Regions from separate parts of the Faecalibacterium sp. BIOML-A1 genome, predicted to be linked through region 3. Evidence: predicted binding sites of a transcription regulator. Region 3 holds the regulator's gene; each other region holds the start of a gene.
What was found. The regulator HrcA, encoded in region 3, represses chaperone genes, less so after heat shock. The targets are predictions, from matches to a motif close to TGTTAGCACTCNNNNNNNNNGAGTGCTAACA.
Positions count from the first base shown of each region.

Region 1: the regulator HrcA is predicted to act here: its motif matches at 1,590-1,620, upstream of GKG36_RS00670 (Hsp20/alpha crystallin family protein).
Region 2: the regulator HrcA is predicted to act here: its motif matches at 1,727-1,757, upstream of GKG36_RS02210 (co-chaperone GroES).

Region 1 covers NZ_WKZJ01000001.1:117,880-121,123, forward strand. Annotated here, with positions in the region: gene GKG36_RS00660 (threonine/serine exporter family protein) at 104-562, opposite strand; gene GKG36_RS00665 (threonine/serine exporter family protein) at 559-1,329, opposite strand; gene GKG36_RS00670 (Hsp20/alpha crystallin family protein) at 1,755-2,225, shown strand; gene GKG36_RS00675 (oxaloacetate decarboxylase) at 2,568-2,696, opposite strand; gene GKG36_RS00680 (sodium ion-translocating decarboxylase subunit beta) at 2,710-3,244, opposite strand, start outside.
Region 2 covers NZ_WKZJ01000001.1:446,909-450,152, reverse strand. Annotated here, with positions in the region: gene groL (chaperonin GroEL) at 1-1,309, opposite strand, end outside; gene GKG36_RS02210 (co-chaperone GroES) at 1,362-1,649, opposite strand; gene GKG36_RS02205 (YegS/Rv2252/BmrU family lipid kinase) at 1,903-2,898, opposite strand; gene GKG36_RS02200 (ATP-dependent Clp protease ATP-binding subunit) at 3,086-3,244, opposite strand, start outside.
Region 3 covers NZ_WKZJ01000009.1:12,071-15,314, reverse strand. Annotated here, with positions in the region: gene dnaK (molecular chaperone DnaK) at 1-794, opposite strand, end outside; gene GKG36_RS10155 (nucleotide exchange factor GrpE) at 896-1,525, opposite strand; gene hrcA (heat-inducible transcriptional repressor HrcA) at 1,522-2,595, opposite strand; gene GKG36_RS10145 (hypothetical protein) at 3,233-3,244, shown strand, end outside.

The DNA of each region.
Region 1 (3,244 bases), on a different contig from region 3:
GTAAAGGCAGCCCTGCTGCGATGCCGGGCGGCCTTTTTCCGTATTTCAGAGCAGCAGCTCAAACGACCCGATCATCAGCGGCATTCTTCAATGTGGAAGATCGCTACTTTCCCGAAGAACGGATTGCAAGTGCGTGCAGCTTCCGGCTCAAATCGGCCAGACACCATGCGATTGCCATACCGCCGGCAATTCCAAGAGCGGCCAGAAAGGTCTGCTCTCCGAAATGCTCTGCAGCAGACAAATCATTGGAGACGACTGCGTTCATGCAGTAGTAGAGGGTGCTTCCGGGAATGAGGGGAATGGCAGCGGTGATGAAGAAAGGCGTAGAGGGTGCATTGCAGCATCGGGCAAGAATTTCGGCATACAGAGCGGCACAGAAACCGGCCAACAGATTGGCAAGAAAGACGCTGTGCAGGGTGTTGGCGGCAAGAAGATAAGCCAGCCATGCCAGAAGTCCGCCTACACCGGCGGCGGGTAAGTAGCGCCGGTTCAGATTGAAGATCAGTCCGAAACCGACCGAACCAAGGGCAGCACTGAGCAACTGCGAAAAAACCTGTATCATGCGGAAATTCCTCCCATCAACCAGATGGCGGCCATCATGCCGAGTGCAAGGGTGGCGGCCATCAGAATGGCTTCCACCAGCCGAAGAGAGCCGGAAATAATGTCCCCAAGTAAGATGTCCCGGATGGAATTTGTCAGCATGATGCCGGGAATCAGCAGCATGATGATACCAATCAGAACTTTATCGGCATGAAACTGCATCCCAAAGCGGCAGAGCAGCAGAGTGGAGACACCGCTGAGAAATGATGCTATAAACTGAAATTCTACGCCATTCATACAAAAAGGCGAGAGATAGCGCTCCATCCAGCAAATCAGAACGGCAATGCCGCCGGCCAGCAGGCCGTCCCAGAGATTTCCACCAAAGAAGATGGCAAAACTGGAAGCAGCCAACACACTGCCGGCAAGATGCAGTCTTGGGTCCGGATGCTGTGCCAGAATGGCATTCAGCTGGCGCTGAAACTCTTCTATGGAAGGAGGCGCTGTGCAGATACGGCGGCTGAGCGCATTGAGCTTTTCCAATGTCAGCAGGTCATTGCTGGCAGCGTGACGCAGGCGGCGGGTCTCGGTCTGCGGCGGCAGCGAGGGCATGGTAAGCGTGACCACGATGCTGGATGTGATCACGAATACATTCACATCTTCTGCCCCATAGGCGATTGCGATCCGGTTCAAAGTGTCCTCAACGCGGAATACTTCTGCGCCGCTGTTTTGTAAAGCTTCGCCCATTCGGACCAGAATGTGGAGAAAATGACTGATCTCGGTCTCTTCCACAATATCACGCTCTTTTCATCTCGGTTTCTACATTATTATAGCGGGTGGACCGGCAGAACGCAAGACGCTGCAAGGACAGAGAGACTTTTTGATAACTGCATTGTTTACGCGGGCAATGGATCGCCTGGTTCTGAAAAAACGGCTTGCATCCGTTCTGTCACAGCGAAAGACTACGATTGGAGAAGAAAAAATTGAATCCAGTGCAAACGATTTTGCCGAGAATTGCATGAAATATTATAAAAGTATTATTCTTTTGTGAATTTTAGCACTCTACTATTGACACTGCTAATAAACAGTGTTATAACAGTGGCGTGCTCAGGAGAAAGGGGCATGAGGGAACCGCAAGGCTCCCGGGAAGACTCCGCTTCTGATGCACGATCTTGATTTTATGCCCGACCCGAACGCCGGGATTGGAGGGTTGTTTTATGTTTATGCCTGCTGTTTTCCATGAAAATCTGTTCGATGATTTCTTTGATCCGTTCTGGAACGACGGTGCGCTGGAGCGTGCAATGAATCGTGAAGAGCGTGAGACCTTCGGCAAGCGCGGCGCAAACATGATGAAAACCGATGTGAAGCAGACCGCCGATGGCAACTATGATGTGGCTGTTGACCTGCCCGGCTGCAAGAAGGAAGACGTTCAGATGGAGCTGAGTGACGGCTACCTGACCATTCAGGCCGTCCGCAACCACTCCAATGACGAGAAGGACAACAATGGCCGTTATCTGCGCCGTGAGACCTTCTCCGGTACCTGTGCCCGCAGCTTCTATGTGGGTGATGCCGTGAAGAAGGAGGACATCCACGCAAAGTTCGAGGATGGCATCCTGCACATCGTACTGCCCGCACCGCAGCAGCAGAAGGCTCTGCCTGCGAATCCCAATCTCATTGAAATCGAATAATGTTTGTGCATCGGTGTGAGGAACACCGGCGCATAGAACCAACCCCCGGAGAACCGTAAAAAGCTCTTCGGGGGTTTTTGTATTCTGACATCTTTTCGGAAGTGAAAAAGCGTGGTACCCACAACACCGACACACAAGAGGACGCAGCAGTCAATCTTTTTGAAACCGCCGTCAAACACGCATAAAAGCGAAAAGAACCCGCTTTCAACATCAAATTGAAGTGAAAGCGGGTTCTTTATTGAAGTGACACCAAGTTGTCACAAAATCACATTTTCAGAAGGTCTGTGCATCATATTTATAGCGATATTTCGCCGTAAATTCGTTTCTACTTGATGGGATGAATTATTTCCGACTTGTCAGCCGGTTGAGCAGCATCACAGCCAGGACAATGATACCAATGACGAGAAGAATGCCGACCATGCCGATGAGCATCATGGGCAGGGTGGTCATCCACGAAGAAAGATGAAGCATAAGTGTACCTCCGTTAAGCCATCAGGGTCAGAATCAGGCCGCCTGCAATGACGGATGCAATCTGCCCCGAAACGTTGACGCTGATGGAGTACATCAGCAGGAAATTCTGGTTATCTTCTTCCAATCCCATCTTGTTGACCACACGGCCGCTCATGGGAAAGGCGGAGATGCCGGCTGCACCGATCATCGGGTTCAGTTTTTTGCCTTCGGGCAGGAACAGGTTCAGCAGCTTTGCAAACAGCACGCCGCCTGCGGTATCAAAAACGAAGGCTACCAGACCCAGTGCAAGGATGAGCAGGGTATCGGGCCGGACAAACTTGTCAGCGGTCATCTGTCCGGCCACGGTCAGGCCCAGCACGATGGTGATGAGGTTTGCCAGCACATTCTGCGCGGTTTCGCTGAGGGCGTTCAGTACGCCGCACTCCCGCAGCAGGTTGCCGAACATCAGAAAACCAACGAGAGCTACGCTGGCAGGAGCTACCATACCGGCAATGATGGTTACAACAATGGGGAACAGAATCTTCGTCAGCTGGCTGACATTGCCCTTT
Region 2 (3,244 bases), on a different contig from region 3:
GCTCGTCGCCTTCCAGCGTGTCGCACAGCTCGCGCACAGCGGGAATCGCATTGATAGGAGCAGTGCCGCCGCCAGCAACAACACCTTCCTGAACAGCAGCCTTGGTTGCGTTCAAAGCATCCTCAATGCGCAGCTTCTTGTCCTTCATCTCAACTTCGGTAGCAGCGCCGACCTTGATGACGGCCACGCCGCCAGCCAGCTTTGCCAGACGCTCCTGCAGCTTTTCACGGTCGAAATCGCTGGTAGCGGCCTCGATCTGGCTGCGGATCTGAGCGATGCGGGCTGCGATGGCATCCTTATCGCCTGCACCGCCAACGATGGTGGTGTTCTCCTTGGAGACCTTCACCTGACGGGCATGGCCCAGCATCTGGACGGTAGCATCCTTCAGCTCATAGCCCAGATCGGAGGAGATCACGGTGCCGCCGGTCAGGGTTGCGATATCCTGCAGCATTTCCTTGCGGCGGTCGCCAAAGCCGGGAGCCTTGACAGCGCAGACGTTCAGGGTGCCGCGCAGGCGGTTGACGATCAGAGTGGACAGAGCCTCGCCCTCGATATCCTCAGCCACGATCAGCAGCTTCATACCATTCTGCATGACCTGCTCCAGCAGAGGGACCAGATCCTGAATCACGCTGATCTTCTTATCGGTGATCAGGATAGCGGCGTTGTCCAGGTCAGCCACCATCTTGTCGGTATCGGTGACCATATACGGGGTGAGGTAGCCGCGGTCGAACTGCATGCCTTCCACGATCTCGTTGTAGGTCTCAGCGGTGGTCTTGTTCTCCTCAATGGTGATAACACCATCGGAGGTGACCTTCTCCATAGCCTCGGCGATCAGACGGCCGATCTCGGGGTCGCCTGCAGAAATAGTGCCGACGCGGGCGATATCGTTGCTGTCCTTCACCTTCTGGCTGTGAGCCTTGATGGTCTCAACAGCCTTGGCAACAGCCTTGCTCATGCCGCGGCGGATATCCATGGGGTTTGCACCGGCGGTGACATTCTTCATGCCCTCGGTGACCATGGCCTGTGCCAGAACGGTTGCGGTGGTGGTACCGTCGCCTGCTGCGTCGTTGGTCTTGGTAGCGACTTCACGCACCAGCTGTGCGCCCATGTTCTCGAACTCGTCCTTCAGCTCGATCTCCTTGGCAATGGTCACGCCATCGTTGGTGATGACCGGTGCACCGAACTTTTTGCCCAGCACCACATTGCGGCCCTTGGGGCCCAGGGTGATCTTAACGGTGTTTGCCAGGGTATCGATACCGGCACACAGTGCCTTGCGGGCATCCTCGCCCTGCTTGATCTGCTTAGCCATAATCAAATCGCTCCTTTAAAGCTCAATTTTCAAATATCAGAGGGGAAACTGCTCAGTCCTCAACGACTGCCAAGATATCGCCCTGACGGACGATGGTGCACTCTTCGCCGTCCACCTTGACCTCGGTACCGGAGTACTTGCTGGTGAGGACCTTGTCGCCGACCTTCACAGTCATCTTGACTTCCTTGCCGTCCACAACGCCGCCGGGGCCGACAGCGATGACCTCAGCCACCTGGGGCTTTTCCTTAGCACTTCCGGTCAGGATCAGACCGCCCTTGGTGGTCTCCTCAACCTCAACAGCCTTAATGACAACACGGTCTGCAAGAGGAATGATCTTCATAGTTCTTGCCCTCCTATAGTAAAAATATAATTTAAAACTTTGCTGTGTCCAAAGGGCCTCATGTCGGCCCTTTGGTTCTTTAGCACTCCATTTCTCTGAGTGCTAAGTGTATTGTACTCATCTTGACCCAAAAAATCAAGACCTTTTTTGCTTCTTTTTGTTAAGAATTTATGACAGATGAAAAAATCAGCCGTACAGCGAAAAAGAGACAGCTTTCTTCTTGGACAAAAAAGCTGTCTCTTCTTCTGGTTTTTCATGTTCGGTCTGCACTCTGTGCCGTCCTCTGCGCTGCAAAGCGCTCAAAAGCAGGCTTTGGCAGAAGGATGCGCCCTGCCAGCGGCTGTACCTGTACAGTGATCTGCTCCTTGGGTGCGCATTCACCGTCTGCCGTGGCAACGATCGGCCCGCGGCCATCCGCAGCGTGCAGGCTCACCTGCTTTGCGCGGCGGTAAATGAAATACGGCTCTGCAGCCCTGACGAGCTGACCGTTCTGGAAGTGCTTGCCGCTCTTGTACATTCCCAGCAGCTTTGCAATGGTCACGCGGCTCACCTTGCGGATGATATATACATCCAGCCAGCCGTCGTCGGGCTGTGCTTCCGGCGCTGCACAGAAACCGCCGCCATAGGTGCGGCCATTGCAGATGGCACACATCAGGCAGTCCACATCCAGCGTTTCACCATCGATGGTGTACTCCACCCTGCGGCCGATGTGTCCGCACAGCTGTTCCACAATGGAAAGCACATAGGCCATCTCGCCGCCGCACAGCGGGATGCGCCGGAACTTCGGGATGCCGTAGGCAACCTGCGCATCCAGACCGGCAGCGCAGATAGTGGCCGAAAGGCCAAGGCTGGTCTGCATCAGATCGATGCTCACCGGCCCACCGGCCAGCTGGGCATCCAGATCCAGAAACTCTTCCTTTGTACCAAAGGTGCGCAGAAAATCGTTGCCGCTGCCAAAGGGCAGACAGCCCACGGCTGCATTTGCATAGCCATAGATCCCGGTGAGCGCTTCGTTGAAGGTGCCGTCGCCGCCGGCAGTGAAGACCCGCAGTTCTTCCCCGCTCTGCCGGGCCTGCTGCGCAGCGGCATTGGCCAGCTCCCGGGCATGACCGGCGTGATTTGTGACCTGAATGGTATATTCTTCCGGCGCAAGCCCTGCACGCGCGGCGGCAGCATTGATCTGCTGCGGCAGCGTACGGGTGCAATCGGCCTTACCGGCAGTTGGGTTCAAAAGAAACAATGTGCGCATGGACTTCCTCCTGCAATTCTATTGCTTCTATGATAACAGAAAACCAAAAGGATGCAAGAGCCAATCTCACAATGTCCCTGCCCCGTACGCACAAAAAAGGAGCGGATGTCTCCGCTCCCCCCTGCAGACAAAAAAATACCGCCCCGGGTCTTGTAACTCAGGGCGGTCCTTTTGAGCTTCAGATGCTTTACAGTGTTGCGGTTTCGTCCTCCCGCAGGACGATAGCACCATCCGCTGAACAGTCCGCTGTCCAGTGCTGGCCCACGCAGGCCGTGCCGGATGCGATCTGATCCGCAAGTGCCTGCTCCACTGCCCTGTCCACTGCGCGGCGCAGTTCTCTGGCCCC
Region 3 (3,244 bases):
TTGGGGCCGGTAGCATCAGCAGTGATGAAGGGCAGGTTGATCTGGCTGCTCATTGCGCTGGACAGTTCGATCTTTGCCTTCTCGGCAGCTTCCTTCAAACGCTGCGCAGCCATCTTGTCCTTGCGCAGGTCGATGCCGTTCTCGGTCTGGAAGGCATCTGCCATCCAGTTGATGATGCGCTCATCGAAGTCATCGCCGCCCAGATGGGTATCACCGTTGGTGGCCAGAACCTCGGTAACGCCGTCGCCCATCTCGATGATGGACACATCGAAGGTGCCGCCGCCCAGATCGTAGACCATGATCTTCTGGTCTTCTTCCTTATCGATGCCATATGCCAGAGAAGCGGCAGTAGGCTCGTTGATGATACGCTTGACGTTCAGGCCTGCAATGGTGCCTGCGTCCTTGGTAGCCTGACGCTGGCTGTCGTTGAAGTATGCAGGAACGGTAATGACAGCCTCGGTAACAGGCTCGCCCAGATAAGCCTCGGCATCAGCCTTCAGCTTCTGCAGGATCATAGCGCTGACCTGCTGGGGAGTGTACTCCTTGCCGTTCAGGGTCACCTTGTGATCGGTGCCCATGAAGCGCTTGATGGAAGCAACGGTGTTCTCGGGGTTGGTGATGGCCTGACGCTTTGCCACCTGACCCACCAGACGGTCGCCGGTCTTGGTGAAGCCCACCACAGACGGGGTGGTGCGTGCACCCTCAGAGTTTGCGATAACAACGGGCTCGCCGCCCTCCATGACAGCCACGCAGCTGTTGGTAGTACCAAGGTCGATACCAATGATCTTACTCATAATGAAAACTCCTCTCGAAAGAACAAATCGTATTGTTTATGTGATGCTCAAATGTTTGTAAGCGGATGTTATATTCAAAACCCTTTCGGGTTTCTGCTTTGTTATTCGGCCACTACAACGGTCGCATGGCGGACGATCTTATCGCCCAGCTTGTAGCCCTTCTGGTAGACCGTGATGACGGTGCCGCTCTCCTGTCCGTCCGGGGCGGGGATCTGCTGCACTGCATTCATGAAGTTGGGGTCAAAGGGCTTGCCCAGCGCCTCGATCTCCTCCACATGGAGAGCATCCAGCGCCTTGGCGGCCTTGTCCAGCGTCATGGTCACGCCCTTTTTGTAGTTCTCGTCGGTGGTGGGGGCATTTGCTGCCATCTCCAGCGTATCCAGAATGGGAATGATCTGGTTCACCGCAAAGGAAATGCCATCGTTGAACTTCTGGTCGGCTTCGCGGGTGGAGCGCTTGCGGTAGTTCTCGTACTCCGCTGCCATGCGCAGCAGCTGGTCTTTGGCCTGTGCAGCGTTGGCTTCGGCCGCGTCCAGCTTTGCCTTGACGGCTTCCAGCTCACGGGCCTTCTTGTTGAACCAGCCGCCATCCTTCTTCTTGTCATCCTTCGGGTCGGCAGCTTCAGCAGCAGGTTCCTGTTCGGGTGCTGCCTGCTGGGCCTTTTCCTCGGGAGCCGTTTCGGGCTGCTCAGCTTCCTGAGCCGGAGCCGTCTTTTTTGCTTCTTCGCTCATTCCAGATCCTCCTTATAGATCACAGTCCGCCGCGGTACGGCAGCCTGCGGGGTGTCTTTTCGTTTGCCGCTCATGCCCTCGCCCAGCTGATCTGCAAAGTAATGCAGCAGCGGCATCAGTTTCTGGAAGGGCATCCGGGTGGGGCCGATCAATGCAATGGAGCCCCACAGGCCTCCGCCCACCAGATACCGGTCGCTCACGATGCACAGGCCCGGGATCTGCGGTTCCAGATCCTCGCCCAGCAGCACGCTCTCACTGCGTTCTGCCGGAGGTGCGATCAGGCCAGCGGCCTGCTCCTCGTCGTTCAGCAGTGTGAGGATGTCGCCCACCTTGCCGTCCAGCTGGGGCCAGTCCAGCAGGTACTGCTCACCGCCCAGAAATACATGGGGCTTGACGGAATCCTGCAGGATGGCAGCCGCTGCACTGATAACGGGCACCAGCTCCGGGTCGATCTGGCTGCACAGCTCTGCCAGCAGCCGGGTGGAAAGATCCACCGGCGCTACAAAGGTAAGGTTGCGGTTGAGCAGTGCGGCAAGTGCTGCCGCATTCTCGCGGGAAAGACCGGTGCGCACCCGTGCCACACGGGTACGAACGTAACCGGCCGTGGTAACGGCCAGCACAGCCGCTGCGCTGCGGCCCACCTGAACCACTTCATAGTGGGCGATGCACAGATCCTCGGCGCACGGGGTGCTGATGGCGGCGGTGCAGCCGCTGATGGCGGCCAGCGCCTTGGCGGCACCTGCGGCCAGCTTTTCCGGCTCATGGTCGAGGCTTGCGAACACCGCATCCACACGGGCGCGGCTCACACGATCCAGCGGCTGATCGTCGGTCAGCAGATTATCAAGGTAGTAACGGTAGCCCTTGGCGCTGGGCACACGGCCCGCGCTGGTGTGGGGTTGCTCCAGCAGGCCCAGCTTTGTCAGCGCCGCCATCTCATTGCGAAGCGTTGCGCTGGAAACTGCCATGTCAAAGTAGTTTGCCAGCACGCTGCTGCCAACGGGCTCGCCTTCGAGACCATACAGCGCCACGATCGCCTGCAAGACTCGCTGCTTGCGTGCATCCATCGTCATAGCGCCTGCCTCCTTTTTGCGTTCGCTTTGTTTGTTTAGCACTCCTTGTTCCTGAGTGCTAAGACCATTATAGCCAATTTTCCGGTGCTGTCAAGCCCCTTGGAAAAATGTTTTAAAAGATTCATAATTCTGTCATAAAGGGGTGTGAACTCCCTCAGTCAAAGCCTGCGGCTTTGCCAGCTCCCTCTGGGAGGGAGCCTTTGGCATGGTGGCACAGTTTCCGGCTCAAGCGCAAAGTTTGCGGGCGTGCCCGCTCCCCCTTGGGGGAGCTGTCGCGCAGCGACTGAGGGGCTTCAAATCGGCGGAGCCGGAAAAAACGGTTAAAAGATCTTCACGCCGAACAGGCGTGAATCTTCAGTTTTTTCCGGTGCAGCCCACCCCTTTGGGGTTAAAAGGGGCGAGCAGCCCCTTTTTTCGTGGCTCCAGCGCGTCGAAATCGCTGGCACTTTTCTGGTTCTCTTTTGGTGTCAAAAGAGAACATCCCCGGGCAGCAGTGTTTTAGTTTTCCCTCTTTTTCAGCCATTCGCGCAGTTTCGACCCCCATTCGTGCAGAATTTCTTTTGTTTTTGCCCAGTTTATGGTATATTTATAGTAACGAGACCCCCGTATAAAAACCACACGAAAGGAGCGAACCCCTATGAAAGCCAAA